Regions from separate parts of the Proteus mirabilis HI4320 genome, predicted to be linked through region 1. Evidence: predicted binding sites of a transcription regulator. Region 1 holds the regulator's gene; each other region holds the start of a gene.
What was found. Region 1 encodes ArgR, which controls arginine synthesis, uptake and breakdown. Its sites were predicted from a motif close to ANTGAATAAAAATACANT; they were not measured.
Positions count from the first base shown of each region.

Region 2: argA (amino-acid N-acetyltransferase) is a predicted target of ArgR. The motif match lies at 3,310-3,327, and genes of this name have one in related genera.
Region 3: argC (N-acetyl-gamma-glutamyl-phosphate reductase) is a predicted target of ArgR. The motif match lies at 3,298-3,315, and genes of this name have one in related genera.

Region 1 is NC_010554.1:3,725,882-3,731,921, forward strand. It holds gene mpl (UDP-N-acetylmuramate:L-alanyl-gamma-D-glutamyl-meso-diaminopimelate ligase) at 65-1,444, shown strand; gene argR (transcriptional regulator ArgR) at 1,513-1,983, opposite strand; gene mdh (malate dehydrogenase) at 2,434-3,372, shown strand; gene PMI_RS16930 (helix-turn-helix domain-containing protein) at 3,473-3,739, opposite strand; gene PMI_RS16935 (DNA-binding protein) at 3,925-4,272, shown strand; gene PMI_RS16940 (DNA-binding protein) at 4,351-4,767, shown strand; gene ispB (octaprenyl diphosphate synthase) at 4,814-5,785, opposite strand.
Region 2 is NC_010554.1:2,505,022-2,511,061, forward strand. It holds gene mltA (murein transglycosylase A) at 6-1,100, opposite strand; tRNA gene PMI_RS11390 (tRNA-Met) at 1,358-1,434, shown strand; tRNA gene PMI_RS11395 (tRNA-Met) at 1,476-1,552, shown strand; tRNA gene PMI_RS11400 (tRNA-Met) at 1,574-1,650, shown strand; gene amiC (N-acetylmuramoyl-L-alanine amidase AmiC) at 1,855-3,117, opposite strand; gene argA (amino-acid N-acetyltransferase) at 3,362-4,696, shown strand; gene recD (exodeoxyribonuclease V subunit alpha) at 4,795-6,040, opposite strand, start outside.
Region 3 is NC_010554.1:3,553,597-3,559,636, forward strand. It holds gene poxB (ubiquinone-dependent pyruvate dehydrogenase) at 272-1,996, shown strand; gene argE (acetylornithine deacetylase) at 2,088-3,251, opposite strand; gene argC (N-acetyl-gamma-glutamyl-phosphate reductase) at 3,352-4,356, shown strand; gene argB (acetylglutamate kinase) at 4,377-5,150, shown strand; gene PMI_RS16015 (argininosuccinate synthase) at 5,215-6,040, shown strand, end outside.

The DNA.
Region 1 (6,040 bases):
CGTTTCTAATCTGCTTTTTGATGGTTAGAATAGTGACCAACTTCATGCTATTGGAAAGAAATTCATGCACATTCATATTCTTGGTATTTGTGGCACCTTTATGGGAAGTCTTGCCATCTTAGCTCGAGCGAAAGGGCATAAAGTAACTGGCTCTGATGCAAATGTTTATCCTCCAATGAGCACATTATTGGAAAATCAAGGCATTGAGCTAATCGAAGGTTATGATCCACAACAATTAGAACCTGCTCCTGACATGGTGATTATTGGCAATGCGATGACTCGAGGGAATCCTTGTGTTGAAGCGGTACTTGAAAAAGGATTGCCTTACACATCAGGGCCACAATGGTTACATGACTATATTTTGCCTGAGCGTTGGGTTTTGGCCGTTGCGGGTACCCATGGTAAAACGACTACGGCAGGTATGCTGGCTTGGATTTTAGAAGATTGTGGTTATCAACCTGGTTTTTTAATTGGTGGTGTGCCGGGTAACTTTCAAGTTTCAGCACAATTGGGGGAAAGCCCGTTTTTTGTTATTGAAGCTGATGAGTATGACAGTGCTTTCTTTGATAAACGTTCTAAATTTGTTCATTACTCGCCACGTACGCTTATCTTAAATAATCTGGAATTCGATCATGCAGATATTTTTGATGATCTAACGGCGATTCAAAAACAGTTTCATCATTTAGTCCGTATTGTGCCGGGCAGTGGCAAAATTATCATGCCTGATAACGATCTGAACTTAAAACAGACCATTGGTATGGGATGTTGGAGTGAGGAAGAGTACACCGGTGAGACGGGTGATTGGCAGGCGAAAAAGATCAGTAATGACAGTAGCCACTTTGCAGTGTTCCATAAAGGTGAGCAAGTCGGTGAGGTTTGTTGGGGACTTTCGGGTGAACACAATATGCAAAATGGCTTAATGGCCATTGTGGCAGCTCACCACGTTGGTGTATTACCGGTAGATGCATGCGCAGCACTCAATAAATTTATTAACGCCCGTCGTCGTTTAGAGTTACGGGGTGAAGTAAATCAAGTGAGTGTTTATGATGACTTTGCCCATCATCCTACGGCGATTTTAGCAACCCTTGAAGCGCTACGTAGTAAAGTTGGCGGAACAGCACGTATTATTGCGGTATTAGAACCTCGCTCTAATACGATGAAGATGGGGATCAGTAAAGATGATATCGCCCCGGCATTGGGACGTGCTGATGAAGTTTTCTTATTTCAGCCACCTAACATTCAATGGTTAGTCAGTGATATTGCTGAGAAGTGTGTACAGCCTGCTCGTTGGAGCACGGATATTGATACATTAGTGGAGATGGTTGCTAAAGAAGCTAAACCGGGTGATCATATTTTGATCATGAGCAATGGTGGCTTTGGTGGTATACATGAAAAACTCCTGGCGAAATTAGCCACACCAAAATCATCTGTGGATCAATATTAATTTAAATAAGTAAGCCACTGAAATTTCAGTGGCTTACTGTTTATGACCTATTTTCCTGAAGTCGCTATTTATAATTCCTGATCAAATAGGTTTAAAATCGCATCTCGTAGTTCTTCTGTTGAGAATCCTGGCGCGGGTGTAGAAAAAATAGTGTCATCACCAGCGATACTTCCGAGGATCCCTTCTGCTTTACCTAAAGAATCTAATAAACGTGCAATAAGCTGTGCGGCACCGGGGCTGGTTCTAATAACCACTACTGAGTGGTTATGGTCAATATCAAGTACCAAATTTTTCAATGGGCTACTTGCTGTTGGTACACCAAGTTCTGTTGGCAGGCAGTAAACCATCTCCATTTTGGCATTACGCGTTCTTACTGCGCCAAATTTTGTTAGCATACGAGAGATTTTAGACTGGTTAATATTATCAAAACCAGCTTCTTGTAATGCAGTTACAATCTCGCCTTGTGAACTGAATTTTTCTTCTTTCAGCAGGGCTTTAAATGCTTTAACCAAGTCTTCTTGCTTAGAAGGAGTGCGCATAGTTCACCTTTAGTGAGTTATCAATAACTCGCACATTATGCAGAGAAGTGAATTTTTATGCAACATTAGCTCCGTTAATCTTGTTTCTCTTCTTGGTTGATGTGTGTTTTTGTGTGTTAACTCAAAAAAGTTTTATTTCTCGATATTGAATGCGATAATCTTGATTAGGTAAATAATTTGTTAACTAAATGATAATCTTAAATGATTATGCAATATGAGATAGCGCGTTTAGCTCTTAGTGATATTTATTGGAATTATTTCTCAAAAGAGTGCCCGCTATCTCATTAACAGATAAGCAATTTGTTTAGAATAACCGAAGTATTATTTTTTACTACAAATGCCTTATTATGCAATATAGCTGTTAAATAATTGTTTTCTTTACTAGGTGTGTTGCGTAATAGTGAGTATATCAAAGGCGTTCCACTATCTCGTAAACTAAGGAGTATCAGAATGAAAGTAGCAGTTCTCGGTGCAGCGGGTGGTATTGGTCAGGCACTGGCACTTCTTCTTAAAAATCAGCTTCCAGCTGGTAGTGAACTCTCTTTATATGATATCGCTCCGGTTACACCGGGTGTTGCAGCGGACTTAAGTCATATACCTACTCAAGTAAGGGTAAAAGGTTTTGCTGGCGAAGATCCTTCTCCTGCATTAAAAGATGCAGATGTTGTTTTAATTTCTGCCGGTGTTGCCCGTAAACCGGGTATGGATCGCTCTGATCTTTTCAATGTAAATGCAGGGATCGTGCGTAATCTTATTGAAAAAGTTGCACAAAACTGCCCTAAGGCGCTTATTGGTATCATTACTAATCCAGTCAATACTACGGTTGCTATCGCTGCTGAAGTACTGAAAAAAGCCGGTGTTTATGATAAAAAACGCCTATTTGGTGTGACAACACTGGATATTATCCGTGCGAATACTTTTGTTGCTGAATTAAAAGGCAAAGATCCACAAACAACGAATGTTCCGGTCATTGGTGGACACTCAGGTGTCACTATTCTTCCTTTGCTATCTCAAGTAGCCGGTGTGTCATTTACTGATGAAGAAGTTGCTGCATTAACAAAACGTATTCAAAATGCGGGGACTGAGGTTGTTGAAGCTAAAGCGGGTGGCGGATCAGCCACATTATCAATGGGACAAGCAGCTGCGCGCTTTGGTCTTTCATTGATCCGTGCTTTAAATGGCGAAAAAGATGTTATTGAGTGCACCTATACCGAAGGCGATGGTGAACATGCCCGTTTCTTTGCACAACCTGTTCGTTTAGGTAAGAATGGTGTTGAAGAATATCTACCAATCGGTCAATTAAGTGATTTTGAAAAACAATCTCTTAATGGCATGTTGGATGTATTGAAAAAAGATATAATTCTTGGCGAAGAATTTATTAATAAATAAAAAATAACTTTTTTGCTTTAAAATAATGTAAATTTAAATAAAAACCGCTGATAGTGTATCAGCGGTTTTTTTTATTAATTATAATATATGTAATTATTAGTTAATTATTGGTTTTGTCGCGTATCTTCCGTTCAAGTAATTCTCCTGTTTCAGGATGAAAATAACGACTGGGCCAAATTTCCGAAGGCGCTACACCTAGAAAGTCAGCAATGATTTTCTCACCTTTTGGCCAAGGGCGTGACAGTGCATTAGCCAGTGTTGAAGAGCTTAAACCAGCTTGGCGAGAGATGGCTGCCAGTGTTGTGCCTCGTTTTCTGAGTGCGGCAATAATATCGGCAGGATGCCAATCAGATTTCCTTGAAATCATTTTTAATCCTTTTTCTATAAAATTAAATGCTGTGTTAGTGGTATAAATAACAGTTTATTAGAAATGCTTAAAAGCATTAAACTGATTATTTAGAAAATAAAATAACATTATTTTTCTAAAAATATTTCTGATTTTTTTCTTAATAATTTCTTTTTTGAAGTTGATAACAATTTTAGAGAAACGTAATGAAAAAAGAGTGGTATACGGCAATGGAATTGACGGGTATAGGTGGATTACCTAAATCACCACAAGGTGTAAATGCAAAAGCTAAACGTGAATCTTGGTTAAAACAAAAGAGAACTAATAAACAAGGAAATGGCGTTGAATATCATTACTCTTGTTTACCAGAAGAAACTTTAATTGCTCTGGAGCTTTATGAACCATTAGCACATTACAAACTAAATAAAGAGGAGCCACTCGTTATCTGGGTGAAAGCATTCCAACAACTTAATGATGGTGAACAAAAAACAGTAACAGAGCTGATCTTGCGGGATGGTATTAGAAGTTTTTTAGAAAAGATCGTCAAAGATTAAGCGACTTTAAAGAACGCGCTATTGCGTTATCCGCAACCGATATCTGACTAACCTCTTAGTTGAATGTGAGATGAGATCATGAAAAAAGAATGGTATACAGCAAAAGAATTAGTAGGGCTTGCAGGGTTACCTAATTCTCCACAAGGGGTCAATTTAATGGCACGCCGTGAAGGATGGGAAAATCGCCGTAAGCGTGGAGTACAAGGTAAAGCCGTTGAGTACTCGGTTAAAAGCCTCCCTGAAGAGGTGGTGAGTGTGTTAGCGGCGCATGAGCCTCCTGCAGAATATTTATCTAAGCGTCAGGATGCCTTTCTTATCTGGGTGGAAGCTTATTATCAGCTAACAAAATCAGAGCGTGAAAAAATCGTAAAATTTGTTTTACGAGAAGGTCTCGCTAAGTTAATTAGCTATATTGATGCTGACAATCAAGAAGAGATCGAACGAGAAAATGAAGAAGTGGTTCAAAAATTAAAAAGCCCCCCAGAGTCGACATAGTCGCTCTGACGGGCTTCTCATACTTTATGGGGTTTAGGTATGAAAATTACGATTGTCGTTGCACAGCAACGTGCGCAAGGCCAATTAATGCATCTTTGTAAGATGAATCAGGAATAATCGCTAACGCCTCAATGGCTTTATCGGCTTCTTCTTCCGCTTTTTGGCGGGTATATTCCAGTGAGCCACACTGTTTCATCGTTTTTAACACAGTGTCGAGTAAATGACGGCCGTTACCTTTTTCAATGGCTTGACGAATGAGTTGTGATTCTGTTTCGTTACCATGGTGCATGGCATGAAGTAAAGGCAAAGTAGGTTTACCTTCATCCAGATCGTCACCGGTATTTTTACCTAATTGGGTATTATCTGCATCATAATCCAGTAAATCGTCAATCAGCTGGAATGCGGTACCAAGATAACGACCATAATCTTGGAAAGCTTTCTCTTGCTCTGGAGTGGCTCCGCAGAGGATGGCTGACGCATGAGAGGCAGCTTCAAATAAACGGGCGGTTTTACTGTAGATAACTTGCATATAGTCATCTTCAGTAATGTCAGGATCGTTACAATTCATTAATTGTAATACTTCACCTTCAGCGATCACATTGGTTGCGCTAGACATCAGCTTTAGCACGCGCATGGAATCAAGATCCGTCATCATCTGAAAAGATCGTGTATAAATAAAGTCACCTACCAGCACGCTTGCAGCATTACCAAACACAGCATTAGCTGTTTGTTTGCCTCTACGCATATCGGATTCATCAACAACATCGTCGTGCAATAATGTTGCGGTATGAATAAATTCAATTAAAGCGGCGACAGAGATATGTTTGTCCCCTTGATAATCCAAAGCTCGGCCGGTCAGAACAGCGATCATTGGGCGGATCCTTTTACCACCACCGCTAATGATGTAGTAACCAAGCTGGTTTATCAAAGAAACATCTGAATTAAGCTGGTAAAGAATTGCGTCATTTACCGCAGCCATATCAGCGGATGTGAGTTTTATAATAGATTCTAAATTCATGTTTTTCGACTTTGGCTCGCCAATGAGCGCGTTATAATTAATAAAAAATGATCATGCCATAGATTTTACTCTCTTATAATTTAGATTGTACTTTAAAAATGGCTGAAATAAATATTGTGTAAAAAACTCTTTTTTTTGCTGGTTGTTTGCGATCTATACTTGTCATCGCGACTAAATTTGCGTAGAATTCGCGCCCTATGTGAATATTTTAATTGTGCACTCAAATTATACATATTGGGAGTGTGCGGAAAGCGG
Region 2 (6,040 bases), 1.2 Mb from region 1:
TCGTTTTACTGTATGGGGTTCAGTAAGGTGGGTTGCGATTTTTTTAATACCCATACACGTCCATAATGATTATAAAAACCCGCCATTTGTCCGGCTTCTTTACCAATACCATGATAAATATCGAAATGATGTCCTTTAATGGCTCCCCCCACATCCAAAGCAACCATTAAACGCATTTGGTATTGTCCAGTAAACTTACCGGTATTATCTAAAATAGGGATTTCCGCTAATAATACGGTTCCTGCGGGGATAATACTTCTATCAGAAGCCACTGACGCTTTAGCAATCAGCGGAATAGCACTTGCCCCTCTTACTGGCGTAAAAGGTTCAGGTTTAAAGAAAACGAAAGAGGGGTTCTGTTCTAATAATTTTCTGACTTCTTGTTCACTATGCTTATCAGCCCACTCTCTAATTGCCAACATTGACATCGCTTCTTTTTCAACTTCACCATTATCAATCAGCACTTTACCAATACTGCGGTAGGGATGACCATTTTTCCCAGCATAACCAAAGAAGGTTAAAGGTTTACCATCACCATAATCGACATAGCCACTGCCTTGCACTTCCATCATAAAGTTATCCATGATGGAGTTACTATAAGCGGCAATTAAAGTGGGACTTAAAGCACCGTTATAGATAGCCGCTCGTGAAGGCAATTTACCACGCACTTTGGCTGGCATGCGGTAGAGCGGATATTTAAAGTCACCTTGTGGCGTTAAACGTGCTTCTAAAACAGGGGTATAATATCCGGTAAATTTTACATTCCCATAATTATCTTCCCCTTCCATTTGAAAGGCTGCGATATTAAATTGACGTAATTGACGCGTATCTGCCCCTGAGCGTAACCAATTTTCCACTGCTTGATAAGTATCTTGATTACTATTGTATAGACGTGAAGATGTTTGATTTATTTGGTTAATTTGTTCAAGGTAATCTGAACCATTAATGGGCTTGCCTTGCGTATTTGGCGAGTTAACTTCAATAAGATCTTGCTTAAGCTTACCATCTTTATACTGTTGTCCCTGATCTGTTGGACGATGGCAGCCTGTTAAGGCAAGCGCTAATATCCCCAAAAGAAACGATTTTCGCCAAGTAACCATTTTTTACTTATATTCCTACTTTAAAAAGAGTTGATGACAAGAAAGATACCAAAGCCAAATCAAGAAAGATATCGATACAGAAGTGGTTGCAGTTTTTTTAATTATCGGCTTCACCATTTAGTGTGTTATCTAAAGTATAACTGTCTAAAATTACACCTCTGTGTATTATTTCTGACCGTTTTTAAAAGAAAATGGCAAAAATTACATAAAAAACTTGCAAGTTATCAGATCCTGAGTATAGTGCCCCTCTGTGGAGACGCGGGGTGGAGCAGCTTGGTAGCTCGTCGGGCTCATAACCCGAAGGTCGTTGGTTCAAATCCGGCCCCCGCAACCAATTCACAACATATGCAGTAAGTTAAAATTTATAGATTCAGTCGCGGGATGGAGCAGTCTGGTAGCTCGTCGGGCTCATAACCCGAAGGTCGTTGGTTCAAATCCGGCTCCCGCAACCAATTTCTATAAATGTTTTCGGACGCGGGGTGGAGCAGCATGGTAGCTCGTCGGGCTCATAACCCGAAGGTCGTTGGTTCAAATCCGGCCCCCGCAACCAATCCTTTCCTAATTTTATTTTCTACAAATTCCCATTAAATACTCTCTTAATCCCTACTCTATTTACAATAACCAATATACTCCCTGTTACTGAGTTATGATTTAACTTATTGGGTAAAAAATAATAAGTTGTTACCTCTAGTAGAAAATAACTATTTATTTCCCACTAGAAGTCTCAAAAATAAGTTGTAGTTGTATAGCGAGATCAGCCTCGATCAGCTAATGTCAGTTCACCACCATTAGCAAAATAGGCTTTAATACCTTTGAAAATAGATTCAGCAACTTGTTGCTGGAATTTAGCCGTTTTGAGCTTTCGCTCTTCTTCAATATTACTAATAAAAGCCGTCTCTACTAAAATAGAAGGGATCTCAGGGGCTTTTAAAACCGCAAATCCGGCTTGATCGACCTTATTTTTATGTAGCTTATTCACGCCACCTAATAATTTTAATACCTCACTACCAAATTTTAGGCTGTCATTAATTGTCGCGGTCTGTACTAAATCAAGCATTGCGTGATCAACATAGCGATCACCACTTCGACTCACCCCACCAATTAAATCCGCTTCATTTTGGGTTTGAGCTAGGTAACGTGCGGTATTACTTGTTGCGCCTGTTTTGGATAGCGCGAAAACAGAAGAGCCTCTAGCCGAGCGATTGGTAAATGCATCTGCATGAATAGAGACAAAGAGATCAGCCTGCATTTTACGCGCTTTCGCTACTCGCACTTTTAAGGGGATAAACACATCCTCATTACGCGTCATATAAGCTTTCATTTTGGCATCTTTATCAATCAAAGCTCTTAAGCGACGGGCAATTTGTAGTACAACATCTTTCTCACGAGTTTTATATTTCCCCATCGCTCCCGGATCTTCACCACCATGGCCGGGGTCAATCATGATAATAATCGGCCTATCTCGTCCTGCTCTTCCGGGCTTACGCGTATCCGTTTGTTCAGGCACTGCTTGTTGTAAATCCCCTTCGTTATATTCACGCAATAGCGCTAATAGCGGATCATCTTCACTCGTCGCCGCATGGCTTGGATAGAAATCGAGCACTAAGCGATTTTTAAATTCAGCAACGGGTTTTAAAGTAAACATTTGTGGCTGAACGGGGGTTTTAATTTCAAACACTAAACGAACCGTAGTTGGGGTATTTTGACCGACACGAATAAGTTTTAAGTAAGGATCGTTTGTTTGCACTTGACTAGCCATACCTTTCAGAACGCTATTCAGTTGGATACCTTCAAGATCAACCACAATTCTATCTGGTGCTGATAACGCAAACTGGCGATATTTCAAGGGTCTACTTGATTCGATAGTCACACGTGTATAAGTCGATGCAGGCCATACCCTGACGGCAACCACTGATGATGTTGCCGCTAAGCCAACAGGACTAACACTTAATAACAATAACGCGCCAATTCCTTTAATAAGACGACGACGTGTTTGATTATGTTCTGAATGACTCATGAAAATATTCCAAAAAAAACGATTAACATCAAAAAGTGCTAAAACAGACGGTCAAAAAATATCTGAACGAAAAACTTTACCGAATCCACACTTCACTGTCACTTAAAAACAGCACAATTACACACTTTTATACAAATATTCTGCCTTCTGTTAAAACAGTAAGATCGGATTTTACTTGCCATTTCCGCTCAAAAAGAATAAAAATACATTAAATGCGAATAAAAATTCACCTGAGAGGGGCTTTATGAAAGAGCGTAGCACCGAATTGGTCGATGGTTTTCGACACTCGGTTCCGTATATTAATGCACATAGAGGTAAAACATTTGTCATTATGCTAGGGGGAGAAGCAATAGCCCATGAGAACTTTCCCTCTATCATTAACGATATTGGTTTATTGCATAGTTTAGGAATACGGTTAGTGGTGGTTTATGGCGCTAGACCACAAATCGATGTGGCTCTTGAAGAGCAAAAAATTTCTCCGCTCTATCATAAACACACACGAATTACTGATAGTAAAACCCTTGAAGTAGTTAAACAATCTGCCGGTACTTTACAACTCGATATTACTGCTCGTTTATCAATGAGTTTAAGTAATACGCCCTTACAAGGAGCGCATATTAATGTGGTTAGCGGTAATTTTGTCATTGCCCAACCTTTAGGTGTCGATGATGGGGTTGATTATTGCCATAGCGGTAAAATTCGCCGTATTGATGAAGAAGCCATTCATCGTCAGTTAGATAACCATGCCATTGTGTTAATTGGCCCTGTTGCCGTCTCTGTTACAGGGGAAAGTTTTAATTTAACCTCTGAAGAGGTCGCAACCCAGCTAGCTATCAAACTTAAAGCACAAAAGCTTATTGGCTTTTGCTCTTCGCAAGGGGTTGTAGATGCAAGTGGCCAGATTGTGTCTGAACTCTTACCTAATCAAGCAGAAGAACGAATTCAAGCATTACAAACTACAGGCGATTATCACTCAGGTACTGTACGTTTTTTACGAGGTGCGGTAACAGCCTGCCGTCGTGGTGTTGAGCGTAGCCATTTATTAAGCTATCAAGCGGATGGTGCCATTGTTCAAGAGTTATTTTCTCGTGACGGTATTGGTACGCAGATTGTGATGGAAAGTGCCGAGAAAGTCCGTCGCGCCAATATTAATGATATTGGTGGCATATTAGAGCTTATTCGTCCATTAGAGCAACAAGGCATTTTAGTGCGTCGCTCAAGAGAGCAACTTGAGATGGAAATTGATCAATTCACTATTATTGAGCGCGATAATCTCACCATTGCTTGTGCTGCCCTCTATCCTTATCAGTCTGAAAAAATAGGTGAAATGGCCTGTGTCGCCGTTCATCCTGATTATCGTAGCTCTTGTCGAGGTGAAGTGTTGTTACAACGCATATCAACCCAAGCTAAACAGATGGGGTTAGATAAATTATTTGTGCTCACGACTCGTAGTATTCATTGGTTCCAAGAAAAAGGCTTTACGCCTGCTGAAATCGATAAATTACCTATTGAAAAACAGGCTCTGTATAATTATCAGCGTCGCTCTAAGATCTTAATTTTAGATCTACATAAAGAGTAGTTTTATTAATAAAGTAAAAAAGACAGGCTCCCCCTCTCAAAGCCTGTCTTTTGCTATTTACTATAATAATATTAATTCGTATTAACTTAAAAAATCACTCAGTAACGCAGTTTTTCAACTAATCCACTGCGGCGTTGAATACGTGTCTGGATCGCCATTTTCACCATATATTCAGAAGAATAAAGTGATAGCTTCTGCTTGGCTCGCGTTATCGCCGTATAGAGTAATTCTCGGCTAACAATAGGAGAAAATTGTGTTGGCAACACCAGTGCCGTATGGGTAAATTCCGAACCTTGTGATTTATGTACTGTCATCACATAAGCAGTCTCATGTTGCGGTAAACGACTAGGTTGGATAGCTTTCAATGTGCCATCAGGCAACTGAAAGAAAGCTTTCATTTCTCCTTCATCGTTATTAAGCATAATGCCGATATCACCATTAAATAGCCCCAATGTGCTGTCATTACGCTGGATCATAATTGGTCGTCCAATATACTCCCGCTGATAACTATTTATAGGTCGTCGTATCAAGCGTTGGCGATGTAACAGCATCTCAATACGTTCATTTAGTCCTGTGACACCAAAAGGCCCTTCTCGCAAAGCGCACAATAAACGATATTGATTAAAGCTATGAAGAATAGTCTCTGGTGCTGCTTTTTGCGCGACTAACGATAGATAGTGATGATAAGCCTTAGCAACATCTTGAAGCATCTTCATATAGCTCTCATCGGTGTCTAATGAGATAAATTCGATGTCCTGCGGATCGGTATGTTTTTCTCGCTCAGTGCTCTCTTGTGTTACTGTCGCTTTTTTCAGTAACGTCATAGCACTCTTCACTTGTCCTTGATTAACCGCAAAAGCTAATTGACCAATACCTGAATGTGAGCCAAAACGATAACTTTTACGCAGTAAACATAGTGAATCACTGACCACCGAAACTGGCGTAGTAGAAGTCGTCATAGAAGCGGGATCTTTCTGTAATTCACCTTGTGTTAAGCGATCAATCTGCTCAAAACGGCGTTGGCTAAACCCCTGATCCGCAAAACGACAAATATCCCCTAAAACGGCTCCTGCCTCTACCGAAGCGAGCTGATCTTTATCTCCCAGAAAAATAACATGGCAATGTTCCGGTAAGGCCTCAATTAAACGCGCCATCATCGGTAAATCCACCATAGAAGCTTCATCTATAACCAAGATATCAAGTTGTAGCGGATTATCGCGATGATAACGAACTTGCTGACTTTCCGGTTGGGCACCTAATAAGCGATGAATGGTTTGCGCTTGATCGGGCATCCATTTTAACTCTTCTTCACTTAGTGCCAATTGCGCTAATGCTTTACCTAAT
Region 3 (6,040 bases), 170 kb from region 1:
GATTTTAATACAATATAAATGAGATAGATTCTTATTTAATGCGAAATGAGTCATAAAAGCGATAAGTGCGTTTATCAATAGTATTATTTTTTATAGTTAATTTCCTTTATTAATTGACCTATCTACCGTGACAATCAATCAAGAGATGTTATTCTTAATATTTGATTTAATAACACGGTATTCTCTATATGATGTGGTAAAAGAGTCGGTTGTTATATCTGGGGCAGCATGTAGAGAGATTACCCACTAAAATAAAAAGGAAATGCGTCACATGAGTAAGCAAACAGTTGCAACCTATATTGCTAAAGTGCTCCATAATGCAGGTGTGAAACGTATTTGGGGGGTGACGGGCGATTCATTGAATGGATTAAGTGATAGCTTGCGCAAAATGGGTACCATTGAATGGATGGGCACACGCCATGAAGAAGTCGCGGCTTTTGCCGCCGGAGCAGAAGCGGCTATCAATGGTGAATTAGCCGTTTGTGCCGGCTCCTGTGGACCAGGTAACTTACACTTAATTAATGGACTTTTTGATTGTCATCGTAATCATGTTCCCGTGTTAGCGATTGCCGCTCATATTCCCTCTGCTGAAATTGGTAGTAATTACTTTCAAGAAACTCATCCTCAAGAGTTGTTTCGTGAATGTAGTCACTATTGTGAATTAGTCTCTAATCCCGATCAGATCCCACAAATTCTGGCTATCGCTATGCGCACCGCTATTTTGAAAAAGGGTGTTGCGGTGGTGGTATTACCCGGTGATGTAGCGTTAAAACCCGCTCCAGAAGATGCCCATGAAAATTGGTATCCACTACAATCACCACTGATTATGCCGAATCGTTTTGAAATCGAAAAACTTTCTGAGGCACTGAATAACGCTAAAAATATCACCTTAATGTGTGGTGCCGGTTGTGCTCAAGCACATGATGAAGTGGTGAAACTAGCACAAACCTTAAAAGCCCCTGTTGTGCATGCACTACGTGGTAAAGAGTATCTTGAGTGGAATAATCCATGTAGCGTGGGAATGACGGGTCTTATCGGTTTTTCATCGGGTTATCACGCAATGGAGAATGCCGATACTTTAGTACTGTTAGGTACTCAATTCCCTTATCGCGCTTTCTATCCTGCCAAAGCTAATATTATTCAAATTGACCTTAATCCAAGTAGCATTGGCTCACATTGCCATGTGGATATGGCTTTTGTTGGAGATGTCAAAGCAACCCTTAATGCATTACAACCGCGATTAAAAGAGAAAACAGATACCGCACATCTTGATGCCTCGTTAAAACATTATGCTAAAGCACGCAAAGATTTAGATGCATTGGCTCAACCTAGTGAGCGTGAGTTGATCCACCCTCAGTATTTAGCACGTCGATTAAGTGAATTAGCCAACGATGATGCGGTATTTACCTGTGATGTTGGCACGCCAACAGTTTGGGCAGCACGTTACGTGAAAATGAATGGTAAACGTCGTTTAATTGGTTCATTTAACCATGGCTCAATGGCGAATGCGATGGCGCAAGCTATTGGTATTCAAGCACTGGACAGAAAACGTCAAGTTGTGGCGATGTGCGGTGACGGTGGTTTTACCATGTTAATGGGTGATTTCATCTCATTGGCTCAAATGAACTTACCGGTGAAAGTGGTGATTTTTAATAACAGCGTATTAGGTTTTGTGGCGATGGAAATGAAAGCGGGGGGCTATTTGACTGATGGCACCGATTTACATAATCCTGATTTTGCCGCTATTGCCAATGCGGCGGGAATTAAAGGTATTCGCGTTGAGAAAGGCGAAGATCTTGATGAAGCATTAAAAACAGCCTTTGAACATGATGGCCCTGTTATTGTGGATGTGGTAACCGCAAAACAAGAGCTTTCCATGCCTCCGGAAATTAAATTTGAGCAGGCCAAAGGTTTTAGCTTGTATATGATGAAAGCGATTATTAATGGTCGTGGCGATGAAATAGTGCAATTAGCGAAAACCAACTGGTTGCGCTAATCATTAAACGCATAATCGTTATATTGCGAGTTGCAGGGGCTAATAGCCTACCTGCAACTTGCATTTCAACATAAGTCGATAGGATTTTTTATTATTTCGCTTTCTCTGCTAAACAAAAGTTTTCAATTAATTGCCCCATTAATTCACGAGTTGGCTCAATAAAAGCCATATCAATAAACTCATCAGGCTGGTGGGCTTGTTCAATGGAGCCAGGACCAAGCACTAGCGTAGGGCATAGCGCTTGAATAAAAGGTGCTTCGGTACAGTAATTAACAGTTTGCGCTTTCTCACCCAGTAGTTTTTCAATCACGGCAACCATTTTATGATCGGTCGGACACTCGTAGCCGGGAATAGGCTCGTGCAATGCTTCGACACTTAAACGTCCCGGCCAGCGCGCTTTTACCGGGGCTAATGTTTCGTGCAGCAGATCATCAAGATCTTGCAGCGTTAATCCCGGTAATGGGCGAATATCCATATGTAATTCACAGCAAGCACAAATTCTATTAGCAGCATCACCACCGTTAATATAACCAAAGTTCATGGTGGGATAGGGAATAACAAACGCCGGATTGTTATAACGGGTTTTTAATCTATCGCGCAGTGTACTGAGATGGGTGATAGATTCATGCATTAACTCAATAGCGTTGACACCTTTTTCCGGATCACTAGAGTGACCGGATTGCCCAGTAATACGGATAGCATTAGATAAATGCCCTTTGTGAGCACGTATTGGTTGTAATGAGGTGGGTTCGCCAATAATAGCAAAATCAGGACGAATAGCGGTATTAGCGGCAAAATAACGTGCACCAGCCATCGACGTTTCTTCATCTGCTGTAGCAAGAATATACAGAGGATGTGTGAGTTGAGAGGTATCTATATCTCGCAATGCATCAATAATAAAGGCAAAAAAGCCTTTCATATCTGCCGTACCTAAACCATATAACTTGCCTTCTTTTTCCGTTAGGGTAAAGGGATCTTGAGTCCAACGCCCTTCATCAAATGGCACCGTATCCGTATGTCCACAGAGTAATAACCCGCCGGTTCCACTGCCAAGGGTAGCAAGTAGGTTAAATTTCCCTCTGGTTTCAGGTACTGGTTGTATTTCAATTGAAAAACCGAGTGTTTCCAACCAATTAGCCAACAGATTAATCAGTGCCTCGTTACTTTGGTCTGTCTTAGCATCTGTTGCACTAATTGAGGGTGTTGCAATTAATTGTCGATAAAGCTCAATAAATGTAGGTAATTTAATATTCACTGTTGACAGCCTTTCTTCATAATAGTATCAATATTCATGCACTTTTTTTGAATAAAAATACATTAATCGGTTTGTGTTCATAGTACAAGGTAAGAATGACATGTTAAATACTCTGATTGTAGGAGCAAGTGGTTACACCGGTGCTGAATTAGCAGCCTATCTTCAGCAGCATCCCCATGTAAATTTGAGCAGACTGATGGTATCCGCTCAAAGTGTAGATGCAGGGAAGTGCTTTTCTGAGCTTTACCCACAATATCGTGGCTTAGTTGATTTGCCACTTGAGCCTATGGTCGATGTTGCTAATGCCGCTGAAAATATCGATATCGTTTTTTTAGCCACCGCACATGAAGTTAGTCATGACATTGCCCCTATTTTTCTCGCTCAGGGGTGTGTGGTGTTCGATTTATCCGGCGCCTACCGAGTACAAAATAAACATTTCTACCAACAATACTATGGATTCGAGCATAAGAATACTGATTGGTTATCACAGGCGGTTTATGGTCTTGCCGAATGGAACGCTGATCAGATTAGTCAGGCTCAACTTATTGCTGTGCCGGGTTGTTATCCCACCGTTTCTCAGCTGTCGTTAAAGCCATTAGTTGAAGCGGGATTATTAGACAGCACTCACTGGCCTGTTATCAATGCCACCAGCGGTGTAAGTGGCGCAGGCAGAAAAGCGTCTTTAACAAACAGCTTTTGTGAAGTGAGTTTACAACCTTACGGTGTTTTTACGCATCGTCACCAACCGGAAATTGCTACTCACCTTGGCATTGATGTCATTTTTACTCCTCATCTTGGTAATTTTGCTAGGGGGATCTTAGCCACTATCACCTGTAAGTTAAAACAAGGTGTCACAGAAAATGAGGTAAGGCAGGCATTTGAAACAGCGTATCAAGGCCAACCGTTGGTACGTGTGTATGACAAAGGTCTACCTGCATTAAAAGCCGTTGTCGGTACCGCCTTTTGTGATATCGGGTTAGCACAACAAGGTGAGCATTTAATTATTGTCGGTGCGGAAGATAACTTATTAAAAGGGGCCGCAGCACAAGCGGTGCAATGTATGAACATTCGGTTCGGTTTTGCACCAACCGAAACACTTATCTAAATAATGAGTAGGGACGTTTTATGGAACCATTAATTATCAAACTAGGCGGTGTACTGCTAGATAACGAAAAAGCGTTAACACGTTTTTTTACAGCACTACAAGAATATCGTACTAGTCATAGTCGTCCATTAGTGATTGTTCATGGTGGTGGCTGTTTGGTTGATTCTCTGATGAAAAAGCTGCAATTGCCCGTTGTTAAAAAACAAGGCCTACGAGTTACCCCCGCCGATCAAATTGACATTATTACTGGCGCGTTGGCAGGAAGTGCCAATAAAACATTGCTGTCATGGGCCACACGCTTTGGTTTAAATGGTGTCGGACTTTGTTTGGGCGATGGCCAATTAGCTAAAGTAACAAAAATTAGTGATGAACTAGGTCATGTAGGAAATGCTGAACCTGGCTCTCCTGAGTTATTAAATCTATTACTGAATGCAGGGTATCTCCCGATTATTAGTTCTATAGGTGTGAGTATCCAAGGTGAACTGATGAATGTTAATGCTGACCAAGCGGCAACAGCGATTGCTGAAACCTTAGGAGCAGATTTGGTGTTGCTCTCAGATGTAAGCGGCATTTTGGATGGCAAAGGACAAAAACTCACAGAAATATCTGCCACAAAAGCGCAAGCATTAATCGACCAAGGCATTATCACCGACGGCATGATTGTTAAAGTTAATGCTGCGTTAGAAGCGGCAAGAACGCTTAGACGTCCTGTTGAAATAGCCAGTTGGCGTCACGCGGAAAAACTGACTGATTTATTTAATGGTATGGTGATCGGGACACGTATTTTAGCTTAAACACAACCACATAACGCTTTGTATATTGGCGAAATAAACACAATTGAGAATAAAGGTTATCACTATGACGAAAGGTATTAAAAAAATTGTACTGGCATATTCAGGTGGTCTAGACACATCGGCTATCATCCCTTGGTTAAAAGAGCATTATGACAATTGCGAGGTGGTTGCGTTTGTTGCTGATGTGGGACAAAGCCGTGAAGATCTGGAAGGTGTAGAGCAAAAAGCATTGGCGTCAGGGGCCAGTGAATGCTATGTGGTTGATTTACGAGAAGAGTTTATTAAAGACTATGTGTATCCAGTATTAAAAACAGGAGCATTATATGAAGGGAGCTATTTGTTAGGCACTTCAATGGCACGTCCTGTGATTGCTAAAGCACAAGTTGAATTGGCATTAAAACTCGGGGCTGATGCCTTGGCGCATGGCGCAACAGGTAAAGGTAATGACCAAGTTCGTTTTGAAAGTACTTATACCGCACTGGCACCGCAACTTAAAGTGGTTGCGCCTTGGAGAGAGTGGGACTTGCGCTCCCGTGAAGCTCTACTGGATTATCTAAAAGTTCGTCATATTCCAACCACGGCGACACTTGAGAAAATTTATAGTCGTGATGAAAACGCATGGCATATCTCAACAGAAGGTGGAGTGTTAGAAAGTCCATGGAATGCTTCTAATGAAGATTGCTGGGCATGGACGGTAGATCCGAAAAAAGCCCCTGATACACCTGAACAGGTTTCTGTAACGGTAAAAGCAGGTGAAGTGGTTGCTATCAATGGCAAAGCTCAATCCCCTTATGAGTGTTTAGCTACATTAAATACGCTAGGCGTAAAACACGGTATTGGTCGTATTGATATTGTGGAAAATCGTCTGGTCGGTATGAAATCTCGCGGTT